Prochlorococcus marinus str. GP2: one gene and its partners. The main gene of each other region encodes a partner of the protein of the gene in region 2 in a complex. Links are inferred from orthologs where the notes say so. Each region holds a gene or a part of one and is shown on either strand. Other genes may lie near its edges. The genes, in order: nuoH, EU91_RS06210 and EU91_RS06795.

Region 1 (5,041 bases), 130 kb from region 2 along the record:
TCACTGAATAGATGTTCACCAATTCTGATAGTTGATTCTTCTCTAATAGAGTTTTGAGGACTTGAGAGGCTCCATATATTAGTCAAGTCAACTCTTATTAAGAGACTTAGTAGGGTTAAACATATCGATGTTGATATTATTCTTCTCGATTTAATGTCATTGATAGGCTTTAAATCTTCTTTTTTATTGACGAGCATAATAGCAAAAATAATTAATACATTCACTGCACCCACATACACTAAAACTTGTGCCGCAGCAACAAAACTTGCATTTAAAAGAAGATATAATCCTGCCACACTCATAAAAACTCCCCCCAGAAGAAAAGCTGAATAAACAATACTTTCTAGCAATACAACCCCAAGGGCTCCAATAATGACAACTAAAGATAGAACTATAAAAGAAATAAATTGTGTTGTTATTGCGATGGACATAAATTAATAGAAATTAATTAGTTGGACTAGAAACTTTATCTTTATTTTCATTTGATTCAGGCTTCATCCAATCATAGACTTCTTCAGGTAATTTACCAACTCTAGTATCTGAAGCTGGGATTTCATGAGGGTCCATAACACCTTTAGGAAGATAGGCAAGTTCTCTTAGAGGTTTAACTGAGGGATCTGTTGTGACGTTTGTAGGTAGTCTACCAAGTGCTACATTATCGAAATTTAGATTGTGTCTGTCAAAAGTAGCTAATTCATATTCTTCGGTCATTGATAGACAATTAGTTGGACAATATTCAACACAATTTCCACAAAATATACAAACTCCGAAATCTATTGAATAATTTCGAAGTTCCTTTTTTTTGGTTTCTTTATTCATTACCCAATCAACTACTGGGAGATTAATGGGACATACTCTCACACAAACTTCGCAGGCAATACATTTATCGAATTCATAATGTATTCTTCCTCTATATCTTTCAGAGGGTATTAATTTTTCATATGGATATTGGACAGTAACAGGTCTTCTTCGAAGATGGTCAAAAGTTACTGTTATACCATTGTATAAGTATTTCCCAGCATTAAATGCTTCTTTGATATAGCTATTTATTTGTTGAAGGAAATTTTTCATTTTGAAGAATTTACTTAGTTATTTTATTTTAGTGGATTAATTTTTAATTTAAGTATTTTTACTTAAATTTAACCACCAAAGAATTGCGGAAAAGCAAGTTTTAATCCTGCAGTTATCAAAAGATTAGCAAGAGAAATTGGAAGAAGAAACTTCCATCCAAGATCTAATAGTTGATCTATTCTTACTCTAGGAGTTGTCCAACGCAATAATATTGCAATGAAAACTAAAAGATATGCTTTTAATACAGTCATTACAATTCCTATTGATGCAGTGAAAACTTGTATGAAGGGTGAATTAATTGGCAAATTTAGAAACTTAGCTATTAATTCAACTGGAATAGGAAAACCCCATCCTCCTAAATAAAGTATTGATACCAATAAAGCTGAAAGGATTAAATTAATGTAACTACCAAGGTAGAACAATGCGAATTTCATTCCTGCATATTCAGTTTGATATCCTGCAACTAATTCTTCTTCCGCTTCGGGTAAGTCAAATGGAAGTCTCTCACATTCTGCAAGAGCACAGATCCAAAAGACTATAAAACCTACTGGTTGTCTCCATATATTCCAACTTAGGATTCCAGCCCCACTTTGTTGGTTGACAATGTCAACAGTACTTAGAGAATTAGTCATTAATACGATAGCCAGTACAGATAAAGCCAAAGGGATTTCATAACTTATTGATTGAGCTGCTGCTCTTAAACCTCCTAACAATGAATATTTATTATTGGATGCATACCCGCTCATGAGAAGTCCAATTGGCTGGATACTGCTTAAAGCGATCCATAGGAAAATTCCAATTCCAACGTTACTTATCAAAAGGTTTTGTCCAAAAGGGACAATTAACCATGACAGAATCACAGGGACAAGAACTAAAATAGGTCCTGCAGTGAAGAGAATTCCATCCGCTTTAGCAGGAATAATATCTTCTTTGACAAGTAACTTAAGACCATCTGCAATTGGTTGGAGAACACCAAGCGCTCCTGCATATTCGGGGCCTATTCTTTGTTGAGCAGCAGCAGATATTTTTCTTTCAAGCCAAACTGTTACTAAAACGCCAACAACTGCCGCTACCAAAACCAAAAGCATAGGGAGAGGGAGCCAAATTATGTGAGCGATTTCGCTGGAAAGGCCAAAACCCTTTAAGAATTCATTAAAACTATATTCGAGATCTAATCCGTATTCCAAAATTTTTATGTTATTTACTTAATAGATTAACTCTTCACAAACAATATGTGTGTTTTTTATGAAAAGCTGCAAATATTATTCTCTACTTTCTAGGCTGATCCAATCTCTTGGTGCTGAACCTGTATAGATTTGGGATGGTCTGAAAATTCTATTTGCTCCAAGTTGCTCTCTCCAATGAGCTAACCAACCAGCCACTCTAGATATGGCAAAAATTGGAGTAAATAAATCACGAGGAATACCAAGTTTTCTATAAACAAGACCAGAATAAAAATCCACGTTAGGGAATATACCCTTAGGTCCAAGTCTTGGTATTGCTTCTGCCTCAAGTGATTTAGCAACTTCATACATTTCATCTGCTCCAAATCTAATAAAAAGCTCTTCTGCCAGTTTTTGAAGAATTATTGCTCTTGGATCTTTAACTTTATATTCTCTGTGGCCGAACCCCATTATCTTACTTTTATTTTTAATTGCATTATCTAAAAAAGACCCAGCATTTTCTGGAGTTTTAATCTCTTCTAACATTGCAATTACATCTTCATTTGCTCCTCCATGCAGCGGGCCAGCAAGGGTTCCTACTGCAGAGGCAATGACAGCATATGGGTCTGTAAGAGTACTTGCTGTAACTCTAGCGCTAAATGTACTTGCGTTTAAACTATGTTCGGCATGTAGAATTAAACACCTATCAAAAACTTTTGCAGCTATAGGATCTTGTTCTTTTTCAGTCAGCATGTAAAGAAAATTTGATGAGTAAGTTAAATCATCTCTAGGTTGAATTGGGTCTTGTCCTTTTCTAATTAGTTGAAACGCAGCAATCATTGTGGGTATCTTTGCTATTAGTCTTATAACTGCGTTGTAGATGTAATTAGGATCATCTATTGCTCTACGTGAATAGAAGAGTCCCAAAGAAGCTGCACTAGATTGAAGAGCATCCATAGGATGACCGGTTGCGGGGAAACATTTCATCATATCTCTGACTCTAAAACTTAACCTTCTATGCATCTGAACTTCTTGTTCGAAATCTCTTAGTTGAATAGCTGTGGGCAATTCACCCCAAATCAATAGGTAAGCAGTTTCTAAGAAACTGCTTTTTTGGGATAGTTCCTCAATTGAATAGCCTCTGTACAATAATTTCCCTTTGTTGCCGTCAATATCACAGATTGATGAATTAGTAACTGGAACACCCTCTAATCCTGGTTTTAAAATTAGTTTGTTGCTATCCAATTGCTTAATTCAATTTCAAATACTTATAGATTAAAGATAGTCAAATAATTTTTAATTAACCACAAGATATTAACTTCACAAAAAATTAAAATGATTGTGTTTGAAGCTTGTTTTAATAAATTTAATTTAAAGAATTTTTAATATTGTTTCTTTATAAAGAATTGGATTTTTTTCAGGAATAGATTGACTTATGATTTCTAGCGATTCTTCATTTGATATTTTTAGGATATTTCTAATGAGAAAATTAAGATCCTGGAAATTAGTAAAATATTCAATTTTATTAGAATTACCATTTTTGATATTAACTTTTGAATAAAGAAAAGCAGATTTATCTTTATTACTTTTTAGGTTAAAAAATTTTTTTGATATTTTATCTAGTTTTTTACCATCAATTAAATGATTACTTATGATTTGTAAATCTTCCGATTCTATTGAATAGATATTTTCATAAGTTAATTGTTTTATAACATCGTCTTTTTCTTCAAGAATATCTTTGGAATATATCGAATAAATATCTTTATTTTGTTTCAAAGTATATTTGTTGAAATCCTTTAGTTTTTTCAAAGCACTTAAATCAAATTGATCTTCATTATTTTTTTCAAATGTAATAATCCAATCTTTATTTGCATTGATAATTAAAATGTTTTGATTATCATTTTGATTAAACTCTTCAAAAAAATTGAGTTCAAAATCATTTATTAAAGGTTTTAGATATTTGTCAAAATTTTTTATATCACTAAAAATTGAAATTTCAGGATTATCTTCATTAGTATTCTCTTGATTTTTTAACTGATCGTAAGTAAGAATATCAATATTTTTTTTATTATTTAGTAAATAAGATTTTAAAATTAAATGTTTATTTTTAAAGTCAAATGTTGTAGCTATGATATCCTTATTTTGATTAGTAAAATTTTCTTTATCAAAAAATATACTTCCCAAAAATTTCTTTGTGAACAATACATTTTTTTCGTTTTTTAATCCAAAAAGTTCTCCCTCATATTGAAATTTTTTTTCTTTAAAATTAATGCTGGAGTTAATACTATTTTTGATTAATTTTTTATCTGATGAGGCAATTATATAATTATCCTCGGTTCGGTATATAAAGTTAAGGAAATTTATTTTGTTTTCTCTATTAATTAAAATTATTTCATCATTCTGATCAATTTTATTAGGCAAATTCAATAAATCTTCTATTGTTTTTTCTGGCTTAATTTTAAAAACTATCAAAATATCATCCTTAAGCTTTTTATTATTTTCAAAAGTTGAGATTATAAGTTCGTTATCATAGATATCTTCTATTTTATTGTTTCCTAGATCTATACCTAAGTAATCTAATATAGATTCTTCTATTAAAAAAAAGTTGTCTTGAGTTTTATCTTTTAAATTATTATTGACAATATTAAAACTATCTAAATTTGAAATAAATAATAATTTATTGTTTTCAGGTATATATTTTAAGATATTTAGTTGTTCAATATTTGTACTTTGCTCCTTATTTTTATTAGCAGGAACTTTTTTAAAACCAAAAAAAAGTAATAAAGATAATAATAGTATTATTGCTA
Region 2 (5,024 bases):
AATACTGAAGTGGCTAATAAAATAATATTTGAAATAGCTAAATTAATTGAAAAAGAAAGACCAAAAAGTAAGTCTCATTTTTCATTAAAAGATGGATTGATAACCCAAAAAGAAAATATCCCAAGCTCCACAAAAGAGAAACTAAGAATATTTACTGATGCTTATTAGGCTTATTTGATATAAGTGATTATCAGGTCAAGGCAAGGATTTGTTAGCCTCCAGCTCCAACCCCTTGGTATGAACCATAGAAAAATATACCTAAAACGAAGATAACTGCAATTCCCCCTGCTGTAGCAACAAGCCATAAAGGAAGGGTTCCTTCTGTCCATCTTCTTTCCCATGCAACTGCTGGTCTACCGTCGGGAAGTCTATCTGGAATTCTTCCATCAGGTCCTTTTAATTTACTCATAGTTTTAATTTAATTGAAAAAGTAACTGGAAAATAAAATTCCCAATACAAAGACTGATAGTAAGCCTAAATAAAGGCTTGTACGATTAAGTTCAACTGGAACTTTGTTAGGATTTTCGTTTACTTGCATGATAGTTAAATTTATCGGGCTACGAATTGCATAGCAGCAATAGAACCTAGAAAGAAGACTGATGGGATAGCTAGAGCGTGAACTGCTAGCCAACGAACAGTAAAAATAGGATAAACGCGGACTTCCGCAGCCTGCATTGGAGCTTGAGAATTAGTCATTGTTATTTTGTTCTTAAATCTAGTTGAGATTTAGCTTCATATCTTTGTGTTACGACAGGTGCTTTAGATTCAGATGATTGGAAATAACTATCTGGACGAGGAGTTCCGAAAGCATCGTAGGCTAAGCCTGTATATACAAATAAGAAGCCTGCTATAAAGATAGCTGGTAATGTTACTGCGTGAATAATCCAGTATCTAATACTGGTGATTATTTCAAAGAATGGGCGTTCACCCGTTGAACCTGCGGCCATAATCACAAATGTTTACCCTATGATCTTACAGTGTAAAATCATAAGTTCGCGAAGAAATTAACAGGTTGGTTACAGACAGTTGCTAAATCTTTCAAAAATTAATTTTTTTTTTACTATTAACTCGAGTTATTTGAAATTAGCTACTCCATTTAAGGATATAACCTCGCTCGCCAAGAACAAATCCTTTTTGATTGTCCAAAGCCTCCTTATCAATAAAAACTATTTTAATAAAGTTTGTTGGTAATTCAGAAGCAATAGGATCTTTATTCCAAGTTTTACCTTGATCTTTACTTACTATTAAAGTCCCATTACCCCCGCCAGCCCATATATCACCATTTGGATCCCATCCCATGTCTAGATAATTGTATCCATTAAGAATTGGTATAATTGGCTTTGACCAATTTTCTAGATCATTTGTATCTTCATTAAATCTAATTTCTGCTCCTCTAGAAAGCATCCATAAACTTCCTTCTGGATTAAAACCTATACTTTGAACTCTTTTACTACTGGCTCTTTGATGAGCTATCCATGCATCGCTATCATTTTCCAAAGTAGAAAAGAAATTACCTAGACTACTTACACTGACATAATCTCCTTTATTAGTTCTTCTTAAATCTCTTACACCTCCAGAACCAGATGCATCTACAACTTTTGCATTCCATGATTCACCACTATCTGATGTTTCATAAATAGCACCTGCAGTGGTAGCCAATTCTGCAACACCAGCATCAACAGTTGTTATTAGGAATGGTTGGCCTGGTAATTTGTTACCTAAAGATAAACGTGTCCAATTCTTTCCTGCGTCAAGTGTATGCATAACTAATGAGGGTTGACCTATTAACCATCCCTCTTCCCCTTTAAAATCTATATCTAGAAGACGAAAGTTCTCTTCACTTGGTAAATCTAAATTTCTTTTTTCCCAAGTTTCTCCTCCATCATTAGATTCCTTAATAAGTCTATTAGAACCAACTAAAAAACCATGATTATCATCTATAAAATCAACATCTAAAGCATTAGCCTGATCCTCAAACTGAATTGTTTTCCAAGGGCTGCTTTCACTCATCTTGACACCTGTAGATGAACAACTGCTTAAAACAAAACAGAGAACTACAGATAAAAGAAGATTAGGAATACTGGTTAAAAAATTTTTCATTTAATTATATTAATGCAAAGAGTACAAAGAAAGGAACATAGCAGCAGCAAACGCCAACCCTCCAAAAATCAATATATTTTTTTGTCCTGGAGGTAAACTATTAAATCCAAATCCATAAACTAAATTCTCTTCAAAACCACTAGGTTTAGATTTAGGACCTATATCCTTATAAAAATTTTTACCGGCTCGACAAACAGGGCAGGCAAAAGTATTCCCATCCAACTCTGAAAAAGGCGTATTTTTAGCTATGTTTAGTTTCTTATTTCCTTCAGACGGATCATAAATGTATCCACAGCTTCTACATTCAAATCTATTATGTTCTAGATTAGGAAAAGATTGTTCAACATTTATTCTTGAGGAGTTTTCAGAAAGTTTTTCTTTCTCAAAGTCCTCAACTATTTTGTTTTCCTCAGAGGCTGGTTGAATGTTTTCACTCACGGTTTATTATTGTTCTTTAAGAACTTTAAAAGATTTTGCTTAATTAAGCGACTTTTATTCAAAATTAATTTTTAAGATGTTTTTACTAACTGGTTATGAATATTTTTTAGGTTTCCTCCTGATTGCCGCAGCTGTACCAGTCTTGGCTCTAGTTACTAATCTTATCGTTGCCCCAAAAGGCAGAAGTGGGGAAAGAAAACTCACATATGAATCTGGAATGGAGCCTATAGGAGGAGCATGGATTCAATTTAATATTCGCTATTACATGTTTGCCTTGGTTTTCGTTATATTTGATGTTGAGACAGTATTCCTTTATCCTTGGGCTGTTGCCTTCAATAGATTAGGCTTATTAGCTTTTATTGAGGCTTTAATTTTCATTGCAATTCTTGTTATTGCTCTGGCATACGCATGGAGAAAAGGTGCTTTAGAATGGAGTTAAAAAATTGAATCCACAATTATCGCCAAAAGCAATAAGAGAAATCCGAGAAGGAACTTGCAATCCTCTTGGTGCACCCCAAGTTACTACAGATTTAAGCGAAAATATTATATTGACAAGCTTAGACGATCTTCATAATTGGGCTAGATTAAGCAGCCTATGGCCCCTCTTATATGGAACAGCTTGTTGTTTTATAGAATTTGCTGCCTTAATCGGATCTAGATTTGATTTTGATAGATTCGGATTAGTACCAAGGAGCTCGCCAAGGCAAGCCGATTTACTAATAGTTGCAGGAACAGTAACAATGAAAATGGCTCCAGCCCTAGTAAGACTTTATGAACAAATGCCTGAACCAAAATATGTGATTGCCATGGGTGCCTGTACAATCACAGGGGGAATGTTCAGTGCAGATTCTACTACTGCTGTAAGAGGAGTTGATAAATTGATTCCAGTTGATTTATACCTTCCAGGATGTCCACCAAGACCAGAAGCAATTTTTGATGCTGTAATTAAATTGAGAAAAAAAGTTGGGAATGAATCAATTTTAGAGCGCACAAAAACAGAGCAAACTCATAGATACATAACATATGATCATGAAATGAATCTTGTTTTCTCAGAAAATACAGGTGAATATCTAAACAAAACTTCAGCTAACGTAATATCCCCCTCCAAGAAAGAAAAAATAACTGAATTACCTCAAAATACCAAAAAAAATGAAGTTATTTATTCTGAAGAAGATTAATGGAAAAAGACGGTATAGCCACACCCTCAGATAGTGCAATAGAAAAAGAAGGGTTTATAAGCCAGTCTTTGTCTAAAGATGGAATTCCAAATCAATCTTTACCTGATGATCACATAGGAATTGAAAACATTTCTGTTGAACCTAAAAAATTATATGAAGCAGTATCAGCCTTGAGAAATTACGGTTTCAACTATCTCCAATGTCAAGGAGGATATGACGAGGGACCAGGCAAAAATCTTGTAAGTTTTTACCATTTTATAACTGTCGATGATTTACAAAAAATCGAAAAAATTAAAGAAGTCAGATTAAAAGTTTTCTTAAAAAGAGATTCTGATTTATCAATACCTAGTTTGTATAAAATTTTCAAAGGAAGTGATTGGCAAGAAAGAGAAACTTTTGATATGTATGGAATAAATTTTATTGATCATCCCAATCCCAAAAGACTATTAATGCCTGAAGATTGGAGAGGATGGCCATTAAGAAAAGATTATATTCAGCCAGATTTCTATGAACTTCAAGATGCTTATTAGTTTAATTTTTTTAATTTGCGGTAAATAAACATAACTGCTCTTGCTAGTCTCCTTGGGTCATGTCTAAGAGTTGGAGTTATTCTTTTTGAATACAATGGTGCTTGCAAAACATAGTAACCTTCCGATAATAATTTTTCTTTATTACATTGGACAGGCTCTGCCCCTCTACTCTCGTAATAGTCTACTAATGGAGACTTTTCAAATGCAATCTGAGATAAGATTGAGTTAAAAATTCGAGTATTAACTCCAAAATTTGATAATTGTTTTTCTATCGCTTTGATATGTTGATAGACATCAAGTCCATCTGTTTCTCCAGGTTGAGTCATCAAATTACTTATGTAAATTTTAGGAGCATTACTCTGCAACAAGGCATCTACTATCTCTGGTACTAAAAGATTAGGCAATAAAGAAGTGTATAGACTACCTGGGCCAAGAACAATTAAATCAGCTTCTTTTATAGATTCAATAGCACTTGGAAGAGCTGAAGGATTTTCTGGTAGGTAACCAATCCTCGAAATAATTTTTTTAGATTTACTGATCTTGGTTTCACCAAAAATTTTTTCACCATCTTCTAATTCGGCCCATAACATCACATCAATATTTGTTGCAGGTAAAACTTGACCTTGGACCGCCAAAACCTTACTAGAGGCTTGAACTGCTTTTTCTAAACTGCCTGTAATTGTTGTTAAAGCAGACAAGAAGAGATTTCCAAAACTATGACCTTCCAGCCCACTTCCCCCTGAAAATCTGTACTGAAATAATCTAGTTAAAGTAGGTT
Region 3 (5,034 bases), 110 kb from region 2 along the record:
GTAAAAGCCATTCAGGAACAACTTCTAAAAATCTTTCTAATACTTCAATCTCTTTATTAACAGCAATTCTTAGTGCTTGAAATGTTTTTGTTGCGGGGTGAATTTTTTTATATCTTTGTTTTGGTGGGAAGCAGCCTGCAATAGAATAAGCTAACTCTTTGGTCCCAGAATATTTCCCATTTTCCTTCAAATCCATTTTTATTTTCCTAGCAATCTTTCTTGATAATCTCTCATCTCCATATTTATAAATTAAGTTAGCTAGATCCTTTTCATTTAAAGCCTCAATTAATTTCTCTGCATCATCCTCAAGAAGAGGATTCATGCGCATATCAAGTGGACCGTCTTTTTGGAAACTAAATCCTCTTTTAGGGTCATCAATTTGGTTACTATTTATGCCAAGATCTGCAATTACAAAAGAAACTTTTTCTTTTGGTATAAAATCAGCAAAATTAGAAGCCTTTATATCAATTCTATTTTTAAATTCATCAAGTTTTTTGGATGCTGATATTCTCGCGAATGGATCTTGATCAATTCCAATTATATTTAAATCCGAATATTTTTTCAATAAATGATAAGAGTGCCCTCCTCCGCCTAAAGTTGCGTCTATTCCCTTGAGTTGGTTGTTATGTATTAATGGGAAATGCTCTAATGAGGCCATAATCTCATCTGTCATAACTGATTTATGATTGAAAAAAGATGAATCAGATAGGTCAGTTTGCATAACTTTCGACTAAGATTTGTTTAGAAGTTAAATTTTGAATGGCTCAGCTAGAGACTAGAACAGAACCAATGGTGGTCAATTTTGGCCCTCACCACCCCTCAATGCATGGGGTTTTAAGGTTAGTTGTAACGCTTGATGGTGAGAATGTCATTGATTGTGAGCCTGTAATTGGATATTTACATAGAGGAATGGAAAAGATAGCTGAAAATAGGACAAATGTAATGTATGTCCCTTATGTAAGCAGAATGGATTATGCAGCAGGAATGTTTTATGAAGCTATTGTAGTAAATGCTCCTGAAAGATTAGCTAATATTCCAGTTCCTAGAAGAGCTAGTTACATCAGAGTTTTAATGCTGGAACTTAATCGTATTGCTAATCATCTTTTATGGCTTGGCCCCTTTTTGGCAGATGTTGGAGCTCAAACTCCATTTTTCTATATTTTTAGAGAAAGAGAAATGATTTATGATCTTTGGGAAGCTGCTACAGGACAAAGACTAATAAATAATAATTTCTTTAGGATAGGTGGTGTCGCATGTGATCTTCCATACGGATGGTTAGAAAAATGTATAGACTTTTGCGATTGGTTCGGTCCAAAGATAGATGAATACGAAAAATTAATTACAAATAATCCTATTTTTAGAAAAAGAATTGAAGGTCTTGGAACAATCCAAAGAGATCAGGCAATTAATTGGTCTTTGTCTGGCCCAATGCTAAGAGCTTCTGGAGTTTCTTGGGATTTAAGGAAAGTTGATAGTTATGAATGTTATGACGATTTTGATTGGCAGATTGCTTCAGAAAAAGAAGGAGATTGTTATGCGAGATATCGAGTCAGAGTTGAAGAGATGAGACAATCACTTAGTATTATTCGTCAAGCTTGCAAAATGATTCCAGGTGGTCCAACAGAAAATTTGGAAGCTAAAAGAATGGCTACTGAGGATAAGAAGAGTGAAATATTTGGTATTGACTATCAATATGTAGCTAAGAAGGTTGCTCCAACTTTTAAAATACCTAATGGAGAATTGTATACAAGATTAGAGTCAGGTAAAGGAGAAATAGGTGTATTTATTCAAGGAAATAATGAAGTTACCCCATGGAGATTTAAAATTAGAGCGGCTGATTTAAATAATCTACAAATATTGCCACATATACTAAAAGGTGCCAAAATCGCCGATATTATGGCAATCCTTGGCTCAATAGATGTCATTATGGGATCTGTTGATAGATAAGTTCTTTAAATGAAACCCGCTGATTGGTTAATATTGCAGAAGAAAGTAAGATTTGGTGATTGTGATTCTGCAGGTGTAATTCATTTTCATAACTTATTAAAATGGTCTCACGAAGCCTGGGAAGAGAGTATTGAAATTTATGGGATTCCTTATCAAGATATTTTTCCGGATTTTTCTATACGTAAATCTCAAATTATTTTTCCCATAGTAAATTGCGAAGCTAACTTTCTTGCGCCTATAAAAATTGGAGATTTCTTAAAAATAAAAATTTCCCCTCATAAAATTAATACACATTTGTTCCAAGTAAATAGCTTTTTTATAAAAAATGAAAATAAAGTAGCAGAAGGAAAAATAATACATTGTTCTTTAGATATTGATTCAAGAAATAAAATAGAACTTCCCGATCAGTTAGTAAGATGGATAGAGGCTTCAAATGTAAGTGCAAATTTAAAAGAGTGCTAATTATTATTTTTTAAATTTATAGTTTATTTTTTCTTTACTGGCATTTTTATTTTTAACAATCCACTTTTCAGGTTTTTCATGTTTAGGCCAATTTTGAGAAAAATTTTTTAATAAATTTAAAGAATTTTCAATCTTTTTATGGTTTGTAAGTTCTCTAAATTCAACAATTATTTTAATTTTATTTCCCCATAATTTGTCTGATACTTTTGAAATATTGAATTTATTAATTGGGATATTTTCTTTGATAATGAAATCATTTAATCGAGTTTCAATTACTTTTGGAAAAACGATTTCTCCTCCTGAATTAAAAGCTTTATCACTTCTTCCAAGAAAGTTTAAATATAAAGAATTATTGATTTGATTAATTTCACCTAAATCACCGGTTTGCCACCACCCATTTTTATTTTTGAAATTTTTAGTTTTTGAAGAGTCTATTATTTCGTTTCCAATTCTGGCTGATTTAATCTCGATTAACCCTTGTGTGTTAATTCTTATTTGCGTATCAGGTAGTATTTCTCCAACATTTTTAAAACCCATTAAGAATTCTTTTGGTTTTAAACTCGTAACCATTGCTGCTGTTTCAGTTGATCCGTAACAAGGTGCTAATTTTATTTTTTCTTCTATACATTGTTCTGCAGTTTCGCCTGAAATAGAAGCTCCACCTACCCAAATTAGATCAAAAATTTTAAGCCAACTAATACCATCTTTTTGAGCTAAAAGTCTTTGTAATTGGGTCGGTACTAATGATGTAATCAGATGTTTTTTATTTTTTTTAGATTTTTTTGTAAAAATTAAAAGTTCTCGAGTTTTTTTTATTAAATTTGGAGAAATATTAATACAATCACATCCCCAAGTTTGACTTCTAAAAATTGGCATTAAGCCACTTATATGGTTCAGGGGTAAAGTATTTAAAATTAAGCAGTTTTGCAATTCAAATCCTTGTTCTATTAGCCATTGTCCTGATGTAAAGGCAGATAATTTAAGATTATCTAGATGGTGAAAACATTTTCTTGGATTTCCAGAACTACCACTACTGTTTAAGATAATTGCTGGCCCATTTTCAGTAATTGAATCTAATACATCTTCATCTTCATAAAATTTGTTTTTTACATAAATAATTTTATTCTCTCTAATTTTTTCAACAATTTTCTCTACAGATTGAGTTTCATTATTTTCAACTTCAATAGTATGAATTTTATTTTTCATAGTTGATCCCATATCTTTTTTGCTTCATTTAAAAATAGAAACGAATTAGGGAATTTATTCATTGCTAAACCAGGAACTTTTGGAGTTGGTCCTTGTAATTGTAGAGACGATAAATGATAAAGCCATCTCTTCCCTATTCCAGTTTCAAATGAAGTACTTATAGATATTAAAGCTTTTTTATTTTCTAATTCTCTTAATAGTTTAACTGGATTATTTTCTTGAGAAGGCCTTCGAATTTGCCAACCCTTCCACTCATCAATCAAAGTTGGAAATTTTAAAAGTGATTCGTCTAAGGCTATAGGGATTTTTTTGTTGAGTTCTTTCATTCCTTCAATATCATCAACACAGAGAGGTTGCTCTAACCAATCTATATTTTTGTTATCTTTCAAAATATCAACCCATCTTTTAGCTATCTTTCTACCCCAAGAACCATTAGCATCTATTCTTAACTTAATATTATTTCCTATTCGGCTTAAAATTTCTTCTAAATTTTTTTCTTCCTCATGGTTTTCTTTTAATGCTACTTTCCATTTTATGGTTAATGATTTTCCGATATTAGATTGTCTTTTTTTAATTTCATTTAGCTCTGAAATTACATTTTCAGAATTCAACAGTATGGCTGTTTTATCAATTTCATCAAAGGCGTAGTTTTCTTTAAAAATTATTTTTCCATTTATCTCAGCTAATGCAGAATTTATTGCAGATTGAATGCATGGGTGAAAAATATTTATGTGCTCAGATAAATTAAATAGTTCTACATACTCAGGGATCATATTTAGTTGTTTTGCACATTTTTTTAAGTCTTCTTCTAGAAGTGGTGAAACTTCTCCAAATCCAATTTTTTTTTCATTACTTGTTAATTTAATTATCCAACCCAGTTTTGTAACATAAGTGGTTTTAGAATTTTCTACTTTTGTGGATAACTTAAATCTATAAGATTTTTTTTTAAAAATTAAGTTCATTTATTAACCAAGTAATTAAATATTAATCCTGTAATTAAGCCAACTCCATTAAGAGTTTGAAATTTTATTGCGATGAATTTAGAATTTTTTATTGCAGAAGGTTTGTTATAAGAATATTTTAATAAATTTATAAGTCTTATTGCTTGAGGAGAACTAATCAAATAAAGGATACAAAACACTGGAATAAATCCAGTAACTATAGTTAAAAGTTGAAAAATATATATTGTAAAAATTATCCAAGGCACAAATTGAGAACCTTTTTTTGCTCCTAGTCGAACCAAAGGTGAATTTTTCCCATGCTTTTTATCTTCAGAAATTTGATGAAAATGTGAACAAAATAATACAAGAGTTGTTGCTAACGAAGGTCCTGAACCAAGCAATAAAGAAACTTTCCAGGGAATAACTTCGAAGTAAATATTAGAAGGATTTAACGCAATTAAGACTGCAGAGTAGGCAA

What was found.
Region 1: the proteins of EU91_RS06210 (region 2) and nuoH are in contact, whole or in part, in a cryo-EM structure (PDB 6KHJ), measured with the Thermosynechococcus vestitus proteins. The link is inferred for Prochlorococcus marinus str. GP2 from one-to-one orthologs. Residues at the interface, in WP_126986108.1 of Thermosynechococcus vestitus: Gly6, Tyr7, Glu8, Tyr9, Phe10, Gly12, Phe13, Leu14, Ile16, Cys17, Ser18, Pro21, Ala24, Leu25, Ala27, Ser28, Leu31, Arg32, Pro33, Ser35, Arg40, Leu41, Thr42, Thr43, Tyr44, Glu45, Ile51, Gly53, Ala54, Trp55; in WP_126985484.1 of Thermosynechococcus vestitus: Gln8, Lys26, Trp29, Leu30, Pro33, Met34, Met37, Leu38, Leu83, Ile84, Phe85, Lys86, Glu87, Asp88, Val89, Leu90, Pro91, Ala92, Thr100, Ala104, Val107, Ile108, Phe111, Leu112, Tyr114, Ile115, Ile125, Ser126, Leu128, Phe133.
Region 3: the proteins of EU91_RS06210 (region 2) and EU91_RS06795 are in contact, whole or in part, in a cryo-EM structure (PDB 6ZJN), measured with the Thermus thermophilus proteins. The link is inferred for Prochlorococcus marinus str. GP2 from one-to-one orthologs. Residues at the interface, in WP_096411116.1 of Thermus thermophilus: Glu45, Ser46, Asn48, Pro50, Ala51, Gly52, Glu53; in WP_223903221.1 of Thermus thermophilus: Met26, Thr27, Asn29, Gly31, Pro32, His34.

The regions. Positions count from the first base shown.
Region 1 is NZ_JNAH01000003.1:141,160-146,200, forward strand. What follows is about bases 200-3,059. They hold nuoH (NADH-quinone oxidoreductase subunit NuoH), read right to left. Parts: upstream 2,259-3,059; coding sequence 1,140-2,258; downstream 200-1,139. Other genes in these bases: EU91_RS06865 (NADH-quinone oxidoreductase subunit J), read right to left, coding at 200-431; ndhI (NAD(P)H-quinone oxidoreductase subunit I), read right to left, coding at 445-1,071; EU91_RS06850 (citrate synthase), read right to left, coding at 2,334-3,059. Outside these bases: more of EU91_RS06865, read right to left, coding at 1-199; more of EU91_RS06850, read right to left, coding at 3,060-3,479; EU91_RS06845 (hypothetical protein), read right to left, coding at 3,606-5,041. UniProt on the Escherichia coli protein: NDH-1 shuttles electrons from NADH, via FMN and iron-sulfur (Fe-S) centers, to quinones in the respiratory chain. The immediate electron acceptor for the enzyme in this species is believed to be ubiquinone.
Region 2 is NZ_JNAH01000003.1:266,154-271,177, reverse strand. What follows is about bases 1,453-4,295. They hold EU91_RS06210 (NAD(P)H-quinone oxidoreductase subunit 3), read left to right. Parts: upstream 1,453-2,614; coding sequence 2,615-2,977; downstream 2,978-4,295. Other genes in these bases: EU91_RS06225 (gluconeogenesis factor YvcK family protein), read right to left, coding at 4,243-4,295; EU91_RS06220 (NAD(P)H-quinone oxidoreductase subunit J), read left to right, coding at 3,716-4,246; EU91_RS06215 (NADH dehydrogenase subunit K), read left to right, coding at 2,982-3,716; EU91_RS06205 (rubredoxin), read right to left, coding at 2,110-2,538; EU91_RS06200 (photosynthesis system II assembly factor Ycf48), read right to left, coding at 1,453-2,100. Also shown: mtnP (S-methyl-5'-thioadenosine phosphorylase), read left to right, coding at 1-168; EU91_RS06185 (photosystem II reaction center protein J), read right to left, coding at 212-409; EU91_RS08990 (photosystem II reaction center protein L), read right to left, coding at 419-538; psbF (cytochrome b559 subunit beta), read right to left, coding at 550-696; psbE (cytochrome b559 subunit alpha), read right to left, coding at 699-947; more of EU91_RS06200, read right to left, coding at 1,084-1,452; more of EU91_RS06225, read right to left, coding at 4,296-5,024. UniProt on the Escherichia coli protein: NDH-1 shuttles electrons from NADH, via FMN and iron-sulfur (Fe-S) centers, to quinones in the respiratory chain. The immediate electron acceptor for the enzyme in this species is believed to be ubiquinone.
Region 3 is NZ_JNAH01000003.1:152,398-157,431, forward strand. The notes cover bases 1-2,853. They hold EU91_RS06795 (NAD(P)H-quinone oxidoreductase subunit H), read left to right. Parts: upstream 1-759; coding sequence 760-1,947; downstream 1,948-2,853. Other genes in these bases: rsmH (16S rRNA (cytosine(1402)-N(4))-methyltransferase RsmH), read right to left, coding at 1-721; EU91_RS06790 (acyl-CoA thioesterase), read left to right, coding at 1,957-2,409; EU91_RS06785 (AMP-binding protein), read right to left, coding at 2,413-2,853. Outside these bases: more of EU91_RS06785, read right to left, coding at 2,854-3,615; EU91_RS06780 (o-succinylbenzoate synthase), read right to left, coding at 3,612-4,577; menA (2-carboxy-1,4-naphthoquinone phytyltransferase), read right to left, coding at 4,574-5,034.